One region of the Telluria sp. GW821-FHT07G12 genome, then DNA from elsewhere that is predicted to be linked to it. Evidence: predicted binding sites of a transcription regulator. Region 1 holds the regulator's gene; the other holds the start of a gene.

The links. Region 1 encodes NrdR, which represses ribonucleotide reductase genes. Its sites were predicted from a motif close to CACNANATNTNGTG; they were not measured.
Region 2: AC07PE_RS06155 (ribonucleoside-diphosphate reductase subunit alpha) is a predicted target of NrdR. The motif match lies at 1,805-1,818, and genes of this name have one in related genera.

What each region holds. Positions count from the first base shown of each region.
Region 1 is NZ_JBWKQA010000005.1:118,513-125,495, reverse strand. It holds gene tolQ (protein TolQ) at 1-258, opposite strand, end outside; gene ybgC (tol-pal system-associated acyl-CoA thioesterase) at 280-684, opposite strand; gene AC07PE_RS19185 (SDR family oxidoreductase) at 858-1,610, opposite strand; ZMP/ZTP riboswitch at 1,715-1,813, shown strand; gene glyA (serine hydroxymethyltransferase) at 1,913-3,160, shown strand; gene nrdR (transcriptional regulator NrdR) at 3,190-3,660, shown strand; gene pilV (type IV pilus modification protein PilV) at 3,755-4,315, shown strand; gene AC07PE_RS19165 (PilW family protein) at 4,312-5,241, shown strand; gene AC07PE_RS19160 (pilus assembly PilX family protein) at 5,238-6,020, shown strand; gene AC07PE_RS19155 (type IV pilin protein) at 6,057-6,503, shown strand; gene AC07PE_RS19150 (GspH/FimT family pseudopilin) at 6,500-6,983, shown strand, end outside.
Region 2 is NZ_JBWKQA010000001.1:1,316,116-1,323,098, reverse strand. It holds gene AC07PE_RS06165 (sensor histidine kinase) at 1-62, shown strand, start outside; gene AC07PE_RS06160 (sigma-54-dependent transcriptional regulator) at 68-1,558, shown strand; gene AC07PE_RS06155 (ribonucleoside-diphosphate reductase subunit alpha) at 1,982-4,891, shown strand; gene AC07PE_RS06150 (ribonucleotide-diphosphate reductase subunit beta) at 5,014-6,117, shown strand; gene AC07PE_RS06145 (purine nucleoside phosphorylase YfiH/LACC1 family protein) at 6,204-6,917, shown strand.

The DNA of each region.
Region 1 (6,983 bases):
GAAGATACGGGCCAGCGGGCCGCTCTGGTCGCGCTGGGTGCTGGCGCTCTGGTGCAGGGTGTGCAGGTTGCCGCCGGCCCAGAAGCTGCGCTCGAACTGCTCGGTCAGGCGACGCGCGGCGCGGATCGCGAAGACCTTGCGGAAAATATAAGTCCAGCTGATTACGGAAATCGCGAACAGCAGCAGCATGATCAGCTTGACCAGGATGTGCGCGTTGGCGATCAGTTCAATAAAGGAGAGGTCTTGGACTGCGTTCATCAGTATATTTGTTCAAATGTGTCAGTCGGCCCGCATTTTAGCAGCGATAGTTGCAGGAAGGGAACGGGGGCGCATGGTTTGGGCATCGACGCAGCCCACTTTCACGTTCGCGGTCGACAGCAGGGTTTCGCCGCGCCAGGCTTGCTGGGCGAACTGGACCGAGGCGCGGCCGAGCTTTTCCACGGTCAGTTTCAGGGTCACTTCATCGTCCAGGCGCGCGGACGCCAGGTACTCGACGCTGGCGCTGCGCACCACGAAGGCAGCGTTTTCCTCGTCGAGCAGGGTTTGCTGATGAATGCCGAGCGAACGCAGCCATTCGGTGCGCGCACGTTCAAAGAACTTCAGGTAGTTGGCGTAGTACACGATGCCGCCGGCGTCCGTATCTTCGTAATAGACCCGCACCGTCCAGGTGAAAACTGAAGGCATTTCAGCTGCCATAAATGAAATTGGGAAACATTTTACGCGATTTTCGACAGGCTTATGTGCGGTGCAGTACATAAACCTTCGAAGATTAGCGGGCATGAGTAAACGCTAAGCATGCATACTCAGCCAACAACTGTAACACTTTCTAACAACCTGCGTCGCCACGGAAACCGGCGTCAGGCCTGTGTGCGCTTGATGTTGAAAGGCGAGAAGCCCTGGCAGGTCGGCATCATTTCGATCAGGTTGATGTTGACGTGCGGGGGCAGGGTAGCGATCCAGTAGGCGGTCTCGGCGATGTCTTCGGCGGTCAGCGGCTGGGTGCCCTCGTAGACCTTGGCGGCCGCGGCGTCGTCGCCCTTCAGGCGCACGTTCGAGAATTCGGTGCCGCCGCACAGGCCCGGCGCCAGGTTGGTAGCGCGAACACCGGTGCCCACCAGGTCGGCGCGCAGGTTCAATGTGAACTGTTCGACGAAGGCCTTGGTTGCGCCATACACATTGCCGCCCGGGTAGGGGTAATGGCCGGCAACCGAGCCCAGGTTGATGACCAGGCCGCTGCCGCGCTCGACCATCGAGGGTAGGACGGCGTGGGTCATGGTCACCAAGCCCTTGACGTTGGTGGCGATCATGGTGTCCCAATCTTCCAGCGGGACCTCGTGCGCCGGCTTGGTGTTCAGCGCCAGGCCCGCGTTATTGATCAGGACGTCGATCTGGCGCCAGGACTGCGGCAGCATCGACAGCGCTTCCTCGATCGAGGCCTTGTCGGTGACGTCCATCGCGACCGGCAACGCGGATTCGCCCAGCTCCCGGGCCAGCGACTCCAGCCGGTCCTTGCGCCGCGCAGCCAGCACTACCTGGTGGCCGTTCTTGACGAAGGTGCGCGCCATCGCGGCGCCGAAGCCGGCCGATGCGCCGGTAATGAATACGATCATGATGGGATCCCGGATGATGGATGGTGAAGACAGAACTGCAAGATTGTAGCCGAAATGATCATTGCTTACCCCATGTGTCATACCTTACAATCGGCAGTTCCATTTACGTCTCACGTAACTGGCGAAAACCGCCCGCAGGCGGCGAAGGTGGAAATCCACCGGGGAGCGTGAGACGTCGTTTGCCGTTCGCCTGGGCAGCCTTCGACTGGTACGCTTCGTATCGGCGGCTGCCGTGTTTCTCGCTCCCGCCCCGGTTCAGCGCTGCCTGTTGCCTGGTACTCTTATCGATTGGAGTTTTTTTCATGTTTGCAAAAGATCACACGCTCGCCAACGTCGACCCGGAACTGTGGGATGCCATTCAGAAGGAAAACACCCGCCAGCAAGACCACATCGAGCTGATCGCGTCCGAGAACTACACCTCGCCGGCAGTCATGCAGGCGCAGGGCTCCCAGCTGACCAATAAGTACGCGGAAGGCTATCCGGGCAAGCGCTACTACGGCGGCTGCGAATACGTCGACGTCGCCGAGCAGCTGGCGATCGACCGCGTCAAGCAACTGTTCGGCGCCGAAGCCGCCAACGTCCAGCCGAACTCGGGCTCGCAGGCCAATCAGGGCGTGTTCTTCGCCATGCTGAAGCCGGGCGACACCATCATGGGCATGTCGCTGGCCGAAGGCGGCCACCTGACCCACGGCATGGCCCTGAACATGTCGGGCAAATGGTTCAACGTCATCTCCTACGGCCTGACCGAGCAGGAAGACATCGACTACGAGCAGATGGAAGCCCTGGCCCGCGAGCACAAGCCGAAGCTGATCATCGCCGGCGCCTCGGCCTTCTCGCTGCGCATCGACTTCGAGCGCTTCGCGAAAATCGCCAAGGAAATCGGCGCCTACTTCATGGTCGACATGGCCCACTACGCCGGCCTGATCGCCGCGGGCGAGTACCCGAACCCGGTGCCCTACGCCGACTTCGTCACCTCGACCACCCACAAATCCCTGCGCGGCCCGCGCGGCGGCATCATCCTGATGAAGGCCGAGCACGAGAAAGCCATCAACTCGGCAATCTTCCCGGGCATCCAGGGCGGTCCGCTCATGCACGTCATCGCCGGCAAGGCCGTCGCCTTCAAGGAAGCGCAGTCGCCGGAATTCAAGGCATACCAGCAGCAAGTCGTGAAGAACGCCAAGGCCCTGGCCGAAGCGCTGATCGCACGCGGCCTGCGCATCGTCTCGGGCCGTACCGAGTCGCACGTGATGCTGGTCGACCTGCGTTCGAAAGGCCTGACCGGCAAGGAAGCGGAAGCGATCCTGGGCCAGGCGCACATGACCTGTAATAAGAACGGCATCCCGAACGACCCGCAGAAGCCTTTCGTGACCTCCGGCATCCGCCTCGGCAGCCCGGCCTTCACCACCCGCGGCTTCAAGGAAGAAGATGCGACCAAGGTGGGCAACCTGATCGCCGACGTGCTGGACAACCCGCACGACGCCGCGACCATCGAGCGCGTCAAGCTTGAGGTGAAAAAGCTGACCGACAAGTACCCGGTCTACGCAGCATAAAGCGATCAAGCGCAGCAGCCCCGGCGACCATGAAATGCCCTTTCTGTCAGCATGAAGACACCCAGGTCCTCGATACCCGCGTATCCGAGGAGGGCGATTCCATCCGCCGCCGGCGCCGCTGCGCCCAATGCGACAAGCGCTTTACCACCTACGAGCGCGTCGAGCTCTCGATGCCGATCATCGTCAAGAAGAACGGCAGCCGTACCGAATTCGAATCCTCCAAACTGCGCGGCAGCCTGATGCTGGCTCTGCGCAAGCGTCCCGTTGCCGCCGGCGCGATCGACGCCGCCATCTCCTCGATCGAGGAAAAACTGCTCACCAGCGGCCGCCGCGAAGTCGACAGCGTCTACGTCGGCGAACTCGTGATGCAGGAACTCAAGCGTCTCGACAAGATCGCCTACATCCGCTTTGCCTCCGTCTACAAGAACTTCGAAGACCTGGCCGAGTTCCAGGAAGCGATTGCGGAAGTCGGTCCGGGCGCGAAAACCAATCCCACCTGAAGAAGTTCCATCTCTACGCTTGAGCCGTCTTTACGGCTGCCCTGAGCTCGCCTGATAAGTTCGGGTCTCCCTGTTCGAGACCTGGAGGTTCAGCATGCACGGCCGCTTACATGCCAATGCTTTCGCCGGCGGCTACACGCTGGTGGAAGTGCTGGTGGCCCTGTTCGTCGTCGCTTTGGGCGTCGCCGGGGCCGCGGCCGTGCAGGCAGTGGCCGTGCGCGCCGCGGGCGAGGCAGGGCGCCTGGCCGACGGCATGCGGCTGGCCGGCTCGCTCGCCGAGCGCATGCGTGCGAATCCGGCCGCGATGGCCTTGCCGGATGCCGCCAATCCCTATCTCCAGTTCGATGTCGACGCCGCTGCGCCGCCCGCTGCCGCGGCCTCCTGCTACGGTTCCGTCGATTGCAGTCCGCTCGAGCTGGCGAACTTCGACCTCGACGAAACCGCGGCTCAATTGCGGGACCGCTTTCCCGGAGGACGGATCCGCGTCTGCCGCGATGCCCAGGAACCGGACGCGAGCGGCCTGCTGGCCTGGGCCTGTACCGGCGGACCGGACGCGCCCGTCGCCATCAAGCTGGGCTGGCGCGACCGGCAGGCGGCACCGGACGCCCCGTCTGCGCCGGCCGTGTTCCTGACGCTTGGGGCGGGCGCGCCATGATCTTTCGCCTCCACCCGCGCCAGGCCGGCCTGACCCTGGTCGAGATGATGGTGGCGCTGAGCATCGGCCTGGCGGTCGTGCTGGCCGCCGCCCGGCTGCTGGGCCTGGCCAACGGCGCCTACGCCGCGCAGCTGGAGGCCGCCGCGCTCGACGATGCCGGCCGTTACGCTCTCGATGTGCTCGGCCGCGCCGTGCGCCAGGCGGCCCATGCCGATCCGCTTCAATTGGACCTGTCCGCGCCGATTGACATCCTGCCGGCCCGCCTGGCGGGGCTGGACGCGCGCTCGCTCGGCAGTACCAGCACCGGCATCGACATTCCGCTCGCCGTTGTCGCCAACGGCAGCGACGTGCTGGCCGTGCGCTTCCCCGGCGCCGGCAGCGGCGCGAATGGCGACGGCAGCGTCCTGAATTGCGCCGGCTTTGGCGTCGGCTCGGGCGAGGAGGGCTGGAGCATCTTCTACGTGGCGAAGAACGGCGACGGCGAGCCCGAGCTGCGCTGCAAGTACCGCGGCGCCGGCAACTGGAGCGCGGACGCCGTCGTCGCGGGCGTCGACAGTTTCCAGGTCCTGTACGGCATTGACACCGACACCCCGCGCGACGGCGCCGCCAACCGCTACGTAAACGCCGACGCGATCCGCGCGCTGGATGCGGCCTATGCCGGCCTGCCGGCGCAGGAGCTGAACCGTCATACCTGGTGGAAGCGCGTCGTGAGCGTGCGCATCGGCCTGCTGCTGCATGGCGCGCGGCCGACACGGCGGGGGCGTGGGGACATCGAGTTCCAATTGTTTGGCTCCGCGCATGCGGCCAGCGCATCGGAAAGCGACCTCGGGACGGTGGTGCGCGAGGCTGCGCTGCCGGACGGGCTGCGGCGGCGCGAGCGCAGGCTGTTCACGCTGACGGTGGCCTTGCCTGCGGGGGCCTTATGAGAGCGCGCGAACATGGCGCGGCGCTGGTCTGCGCGCTGCTGCTGATGATGGCGGCCATGCTGATCGGCGTGTCCGTGTGCAGCACCGTATTCGCCTCCATCGCCTCGGCCGGGGCCGAGCGCGAGCGCAGCATTGCGCACGAGGCCGCGGAAGCCGCCCTGCACGATGCCGAGCGCGACATCGCTGCCGCGTCCTCCGCGGTCGGCCCTGCGCGGGCCACGCAGTTTACGGAAGCCGGCGTCGCCAGCTTCGTCAGCGGTTGCGGCCGCGCCGGTTCGGCACGCGGATTGTGCCTGGCGACCTCGCCGCCGGCATGGCAGCTGCAGGACCTGGCCGATGCCGACAACCCGGCGCTGGTGCCCTATGGACATTACACCGGCGCGAGCCTGGCGACCGGCCGGGGCTTGCTGCCGGCGCGCCTGCCGGCCTACCTCATCGAAAAGATCGCGCCACCTGGCGCCGGCGCATCGCTCGGCAGTTTTTACAGGGTCACGGCGATCGGCTTCGGCAGCCGAGATTCGACACGCGTCGTGTTGCAGTCGGTGGTGCGCAAGCCCAGACCCTCACCCGCGGGCGGGGCGGGGCCACCGGACGCCGGCGGCAACGAACCGGGCGGCCCAGCCGATCCCGTCGGACCCGATCCGCCTGGCGCCGGCCGGGGCAATGGCGAAGGTCCTGGCAACGGCAACGCCGCCCCGCCGGCCCAGCTCCCGGCAGGCCGCATCGGCTGGCGCGAAATCGCCAACTGGCCGCAGCTGCACGCCCAGGCCACGGAATAAGCACTGACATCACAAGAACGAGAGAGCGAGGAAAGCATGAACACGAAGCGCGGCTTTACCCTGATCGAAATGCTGGTGGTACTGGCGATCCTGTCCATCATGGCGGCGGTGGCCATCCCGAGCTACACCAGCCACATCACCCGCACCAAGCGCACCGAAGGACAGATTGCCCTGATCGACGTGATGCAGCAGCAGGAGCGCTACCACCTGCAGCACAACACCTATGTCGAGTTCTCCTCGACCAGTGGCGACGCCGCGCCGGCGGGCTTTCCCTGGTGGTCGGGCGTGAGCGCCGCCGTCAGCTACTACGAGCTGGATGCCCACGCCTGCCCGGGCCGCGACATCGCCGATTGCGTCGAGGTGCGCGCCACCCCGGGCACGTCGAAGGTCGACGGGCGCTTTCGCGATAGGGATTGCGGCGCGCTGACCCTCGACAGCCTGGGCGTACACGGCTCGGAGAGGGCCGGCCGCTGCTGGCCATGAAGCCCGCGCCGCGAAAGCAGCGCCGGCAGCGGCGCCAGGCCGGTTTCACGCTGATCGAACTGCTCGCGGTACTGGCGATCGCCGCAATCCTGCTGGCCGTCGGCGCGCCCGACCTGCGCCAGCTGCTCCGCAACCAGCAGCTGAAAGCCGCCGCCGCCGACCTGTTCTCCGCGATCGGCCAGGCGCGCGCCCAGGCGCTGGCGCGCAGCGAGGTCGTGACCGTGCTGCCGAAAGGAACCGGCGGCGCTGACTGGCGCCAGGGCTGGACCGTATTCCTCGACCGCGACGGCGACCGTCAACCCGGCCCCGGCGACACCATCCTGGCCGAGCACGGCCCGCTGGCGCAGGGGATGGCGGTCGGCTTTTCCTTCACCACCTCGGCGCCGCCTTTCTATATCGCCTACAATGGCGCCGGGCGCAGCTGCCGCGACAGCAACCCGGCGGCGGCGCGCTATGGCACGCTGTCGCTGTTCCACGGCA
Region 2 (6,983 bases), on a different contig from region 1:
GGGTGGACGGTCCCGCCGGCTTCGATGCGCCGGGACGGTTCGTGATCACCTTCTCTATATAGATAGTATGAGTTCTCCTCGCATCCTTGTAGTTGACGACGAAGCCGACCTGCGCGAGCTGCTCGAGATCACCCTGGTCAAGATGGGACTGGACGTCGACAGCGCCTCGACCGTGCGCGAAGCGCGTGCGCTGCTCGGCCAGAACGAGTACGCGCTGGTGCTGACCGACATGCGCCTGCCCGACGGCACCGGCCTGGAACTGGTGCGCGAAGTGGCCGGCGCGGGCCGCGGCACGCCGATCGCCGTGATCACCGCCTACGGCAGCGCCGAGAACGCGGTGATCGCACTGAAGGCCGGCGCCTTCGACTACGTCTCCAAGCCGGTGGTGCTGGACGATTTGCGCACCATGGTGCGCTCGGCGCTGCGCCTGTCCGAGAAGCCGGCGGCCCAGGCGGCCGGCGATGCGAACCCGGTAGACGACGGCGGCAATTCGCGCCTGCTCGGCCGTTCGCAGGCGATGCAGGCGCTGCGCGCCCAGATCGGGCGGCTGGCGCGCTCGCAGGCGCCGATCGCCATCAACGGCGAATCGGGCAGCGGCAAGGAGCTGGCGGCGCGCGAGATCCACGCCCAGAGCGCGCGCGCCGGCAAACCCTTCGTGGCCGTGAACTGCGGCGCGATTCCCGAAGCGCTGATGGAGGCCGAGTTCTTCGGTTACCGCAAAGGCGCCTTCACCGGCGCCACCGACGAGCGCGACGGCTTCTTCCAGGCCGCGAACGGCGGCACCCTGATGCTGGACGAGGTGGCCGACCTGCCGCTGGCGATGCAGGTCAAGCTGCTGCGCGCGATCCAGGAACGGCGCGTGCGCAAGATCGGCGCGACAGCCGAGGAGGCGGTCGACGTGCGCATCATCAGTGCGACCCACAAGAACCTGGCCCGGCTGGTCGAGAGCGGCCAGTTCCGCCAGGACCTGTTCTACCGCCTGAACGTGATCGAATTGACCCTGCCGCCGCTGCGCGAGCGCCTGGACGACCTGGCGCTGCTGGCCGACGCCATCCTGGTGCGCTTGGCGGGACCGGGCAATGCGCGCCTGGGCGCCGGCGTGCTGGAAGCGCTGCGCAGCTATGCCTTCCCCGGCAATGTGCGCGAGCTGGAAAACGTGCTGGAACGGGCGCTGGCTTTCGCCAACGACGGCGTGATCGAGGTCAGCGACCTGTCCTTGAAGGGCGCGCGCCTGGCCGAGCAGGGCGGGGCAGCGGCGCCGGCGCTTGCGCAAACGGAGGAGCAGCCGGTGGCCGTCCCTCCGGCCGCACCGCCGTCCGCTCCCGTCGCGGCGCCGGCGATGGCATCGGCGCCGCTCGACAGCCTGCCCGCGCTCGGCACCGGCGAACTGCCCAGCAACCTGCCGGACTACCTCTGCCAGATCGAGCGCGACATCATCCAGCGCGCCCTGCAGCAGACCCAGTTCAACCGCACCCAGGCCGCCAGCCTGCTGGGCATCAGCGTGCGGCAGTTGCGCTATCAGATGCAGAAACTGGACATCCACGCGCCCGAGCCCTGATCTTTGACCTCGCTCATATGCTGTTGTCTTTTCGCCATCGCAGCATGCCCTAATTGTGGGCATCCAGCGCCCCAAGCGACAGCAGCGTGGCGCCCTCAAAACCTTATGTTAGTGCTCACTTTCATTCCGAGGCCCAGAATGATTCGCCTTGGCAAATGTCAAGCTCGGCGCTAGAAAAAAATCCGCTCAGCAGAGTCTTTGATATTCCTGAATATCGACTATACTTAGGTTCATAAGGCGCTCAAACACTAGATCTAGTGGTCGGTGGCAGAGTCAGCCAAGCAAGAGGAGGGCCAGTTGCAGGCTTTTTAAGAACAGGCTTCTCCTCTTTATTATTCTCAAAAAGTTATTAGGCTGCCAACTTTGCACAGTTGGCATTCATCGTTTATCAGTCGGTGGCGTGCAGCCATCCTGGGAGGCTCAATGCAAACATCTTCGGACATCTCCATCAATCCGCAACCAGGAACGGCTGCCGGCGCGAGCGCCGCCGAGCTGGTCGCCAATAACGACTACCGCATCATCCGCCGCAACGGCGCCGTGGTGCCCTTCGCCCCGAGCAAGATCGCGGTTGCGATGACCAAGGCTTTCCTCGCCGTGAACGGCGAGCAGGGCCGCGAGTCGGCGCGCATCCGCGAGCTGGTCGAGCAGCTGACGAACAACGTGGTCGCGGCCCTGGTGCGCCGCCAGCCGAACGGCGGCACCTTCCACATCGAGGATGTGCAGGACCAGGTGGAGCTGTCCCTGATGCGCTCGGGCGAGCATGACGTCGCGCGTGAATACGTGCTGTACCGCGCCAAGCGCATGGACGAGCGCCGCGCCGCCAAGGAAGCCGCCGGCGTCACCTCCGCCGACACCCCGCAGTTCACCGTCGTCGACGGCGGCGTGCGCCGTCCGCTGGACATGAACGAAGTGGTGTCCCTGATCGGCGCCGCCTGCGTGGGCCTGGAAAAGCACGTCGATGCCGACGCCATCCTGGCCGAAACCGTCAAGAACCTGTACGACGGCGTGCCGGTCGAAGAGCTGCACAAGTCGGCCATCCTGGCCGCCCGCGCCCTGATGGAAAAGGATCCGGCCTACAGCCAGGTCACCGCGCGCATCCTGCTGCACACCATCCGCAAGGAAGTCTTCGGCAAGGAAGTGCCGCAAGCCGGCGCCGCCGCCGAGTACATCACCTACTTCCCGCAGTACATCGCCAAGGGCATCGACGCCGAGCTGCTGGACGAGGAACTGGGCAAGTTCGACCTGCAGAAGCTGGCCAAGGCCATCGTCGCCGACCGCGACCTGCAGTTCGGCTACATCGGCCTGCAGACCCTGTACGACCGCTACTTCCTGCACATCCGCGAAACCCGCATCGAGATGCCGCAGGCCTTCTACATGCGCGTCGCGATGGGCCTGTCCCTGCGCGAAGAGAACCGCGAAGCGCGCGCGATCGAGTTCTACAATCTGCTGTCGAGCTTCGACTTCATGAGCTCGACCCCGACCCTGTTCAACTCGGGCACCCGCCGCTCGCAGCTGTCGTCCTGCTACCTGACCACGATCGGCGACGACCTGGAAGATATCTACGACGGGATCAAGGAAAACGCGCTGCTGTCGAAATTCGCCGGCGGCCTGGGCAACGACTGGACCCCGGTGCGTGCGATGGGTTCGCGCATCAAGGGCACCAACGGCAAATCGCAGGGTGTGGTGCCGTTCCTGAAAGTGGCGAACGACACCGCCGTGGCGGTCAACCAGGGCGGCAAGCGCAAGGGCGCGGTCTGCGGCTACCTGGAAACCTGGCACCTGGACATCGAGGAATTCCTCGACCTGCGCAAGAACACCGGCGACGACCGCCGCCGCACCCACGACATGAACACCGCGAACTGGATTCCGGACCTGTTCATGAAGCGCGTGATGGAGAAGGGCTCGTGGAGCCTGTTCTCGCCGTCCGAAGCGCCGGACCTGCATGACAAGGTCGGCAAGGCCTTCGAGGAAGCCTACCTGGGCTATGAAGCCAAGGCGGCGCGCGGCGAAATGACCGTGTACAAGAAAATCGAAGCGCTGGACCTGTGGCGCAAGATGCTGTCGATGCTGTTCGAGACCGGCCACCCGTGGATCACCTTCAAGGATCCGTGCAACATCCGCTCGCCGCAGCAGCACGTGGGCGTGGTGCACTCGTCCAACCTGTGCACCGAGATCACGCTGAACACCAACGCCGACGAGATCGCCGTCTGCAACCTGGGTTCGGTCAACATGCCGGCCCACATGAAGGGCGACGGCCTGGACGCGGTCAAGCTGCAGAAGACCATCCGCACCGCCATGCGCATGCTGGACAACGTCATCGACATCAACTACTACGCCGTCGACAAGGCCAAGAACTCGAACCTGCGCCACCGTCCGGTCGGCCTGGGCATCATGGGCTTCCAGGACTGCCTGCACATGATGCGCGTGCCGTTTGCCTCGGACAAGGCGGTGGAATTCGCCGACCGCTCGATGGAAGCCGTCTGCTACTACGCCTACCTGGCCTCGACCGAACTGGCCGAAGAGCGCGGCCGCTACCAGTCCTACGAAGGTTCGCTGTGGGATCGCGGCATCCTGCCGCAGGACTCGATCAAGCTGCTGGCGGAAGAACGCGGCGGCTACCTGGAGCAGGATACGTCCGAGACCATGGACTGGAGCATCGTCCGCAACCGCATCAAGCAGTTCGGCATGCGTAACTCGAACTGCGTGGCGATCGCCCCGACCGCGACCATCTCGAACATCATCGGCGTGTCGGCCTGCATCGAGCCGACCTTCCAGAACCTGTACGTGAAGTCGAACCTGTCGGGCGAGTTTACCGAGATCAACGGTTACCTGGTGCGTGACCTGAAGGCGCGCGGCCTGTGGGACGAGGTCATGATCAACGACCTGAAATACTTCGACGGCTCGCTGTCGCGCATCGACCGCGCACCGCAGGACCTGCGCGACATCTACGCAACGGCCTTCGAAGTCGAGCCGAAGTGGCTGGTGGAAGCCGCATCGCGCCGCCAGAAGTGGATCGACCAGGCGCAGTCGCTGAACATCTACATGGCCGGCGCCTCGGGCAAGAAGCTGGACGAGACCTATAAACTGGCCTGGCTGCGCGGCCTGAAGACCACCTACTACCTGCGCACCGTGGCGGCTACCCACATGGAGAAGTCGACCACCCGCACCGGCGCCCTGAACGCCGTGCCGGTCGACGGTGGCCTGTCGGCTGCAGCAGCGGCGGCTCCGGCCCCGGCGGCAGCGCCGGCAGCGGCAGCGGATGTGGTGGAAGGCGCCGCCTGCTACCTGCGTCCGGGCGACGCCGGTTTCGACGAGTGCGAAGCCTGCCAGTAACTATATAAAAGTACGTCGTCCCCGCGAAGGCGGGGACCCAAGTTAGTGGCAAACCACAAAAACTTGGATTCCCGCCTGCGCGGGAATGACGGTTTCTAAGCTAACAATACAAGGAAAAGATCATGGCTCTGTCATGGGACGATGAACCGATTACCAGCGCACCGGCCGCCGGCGCCGCTCCGGAAGGCGCCACCGCCGCCGACGTCGCCAAGCGCGTGAACGCCGACGACAAGCGCATCATCAACGCCAAAACCGACGTCAACCAGCTGGTGCCGTTCAAGTACAAGTGGGCCTGGGACAAGTACCTGGCCGGCTGCGCCAACCACTGGATGCCGCAGGAAGTGAACATGCAGCGCGACATCGAGCTGTGGAAGAACCCGAACGGCCTGACCGAAGACGAGCGCCGCATCGTCAAGCGCAACCTGGGCTTCTTCGTGACCGCCGACTCGCTGGCCGCCAACAACATCGTGCTGGGCACTTACCGCCACATCACGGCGCCGGAATGCCGCCAGTACCTGCTGCGCCAGGCCTTCGAAGAGGCGATCCACACCCACGCCTACCAGTACATCGTCGAATCGCTGGGCCTGGACGAGAAGGAAATCTTCAACGCCTACAACGAAATCCCGTCGATCCGCGACAAGGACCAGTTCCTGATCCCGTTCATCGAGGTCATCAACGATCCGGAATTCAAGACCGGCACCCTCGAAAACGACCAGAAGCTGCTGAAGTCGATCATCGTGTTCGCCTGCCTGATGGAAGGCCTGTTCTTCTACGTCGGCTTCACCCAGATCCTGGCGCTGGGCCGCCAGAACAAGATGACCGGCGCCGCCGAGCAGTACCAGTACATCCTGCGCGACGAGTCCATGCACTGCAACTTCGGCATCGATCTGATCAACACGATCAAGATGGAAAACCCGCAGCTGTGGACCGCCGAGTTCAAGGAAGAGATCAAGCAGCTGTTCCTGAAGGCCGTCGAACTCGAGTACCGCTACGCCGAAGACACCATGCCGCGCGGCGTGCTGGGCCTGAACGCCCCGATGTTTAAGGGCTACCTGCGCTTCATCGCCAACCGCCGCGCCGTCCAGATCGGCCTGGACGCGCTGTTCCCGAACGAGGAAAACCCGTTCCCGTGGATGAGCGAGATGATCGACCTGAAGAAGGAACGCAACTTCTTCGAGACCCGCGTGACCGAGTACCAGACCGGTGGTGCGCTGAGCTGGGACTGATCCCGGGGCAGGCTCGTGCCGTCCATCAAGCCCGCTGCCCGGCGGGCTTTTTTATTTCCGTCATCGCCGCTTCACCTTGAAATGCTATGCTGCCCGCACCTATGCAAGGCAGCTTCCCGATGCTCACCAGCCCGCTCCTCGACCATCCCGCCATCGTCCACGGCTTCAGCCGCCGCCACGACGACATGGCCCGTCTCCTGCCCGCCTACTGGCCCCAGCGCCCGGTCCAGCACGAGCGCCACGGCACCCACATCGCGATCCCGACCGAACCAAACCAGGACTGCGGCGAAGCCGACGGCATGCTCACCGACCGCCCCGGCCTGCTGCTGGCGATTGCCACGGCCGACTGCGTGCCGGTGCTGCTGGCGCGCCGGGATGGGCGCGAGGTGGCGGCCCTGCACGTCGGCTGGCGTGGCGCCCATGCCGGCATCGTCGACCGTTTTGCCGCGCTGGTGCGCGAACGCGGCGGCGATCCCGGCGACTGGATCGCGGCGATCGGGCCGGCGGCGCACGCCTGCTGCTACGAGGTGTCGGCGCAGCTGATCGAGGACTTCCACATGCGCACCGGGCTGCCGCGCGAGACCATCGCACCGGCGCCGCGCCGGCTCGACCTGCCCGCGATCGTGCGCTGGCAGCTGGGGCAGGCCGGCGTCAAGCGCATCTCGGTCCAGTCCGAATGCACCATGTGCCGCAGCGGCGATGACGGCCGCTTCGTCTATCACAGCTACCGCCGCGACCGCGAAACGCGCACGCCGATCGTCGACGTGCAGTGGTCGGTGATCGCGATTGCGAAGACCTGACCACGATTCGCGCAGTGATTTGCGCGGAAGTTTGTGCGTGGGATGCGCCACAGGCTTGCTAGTAAA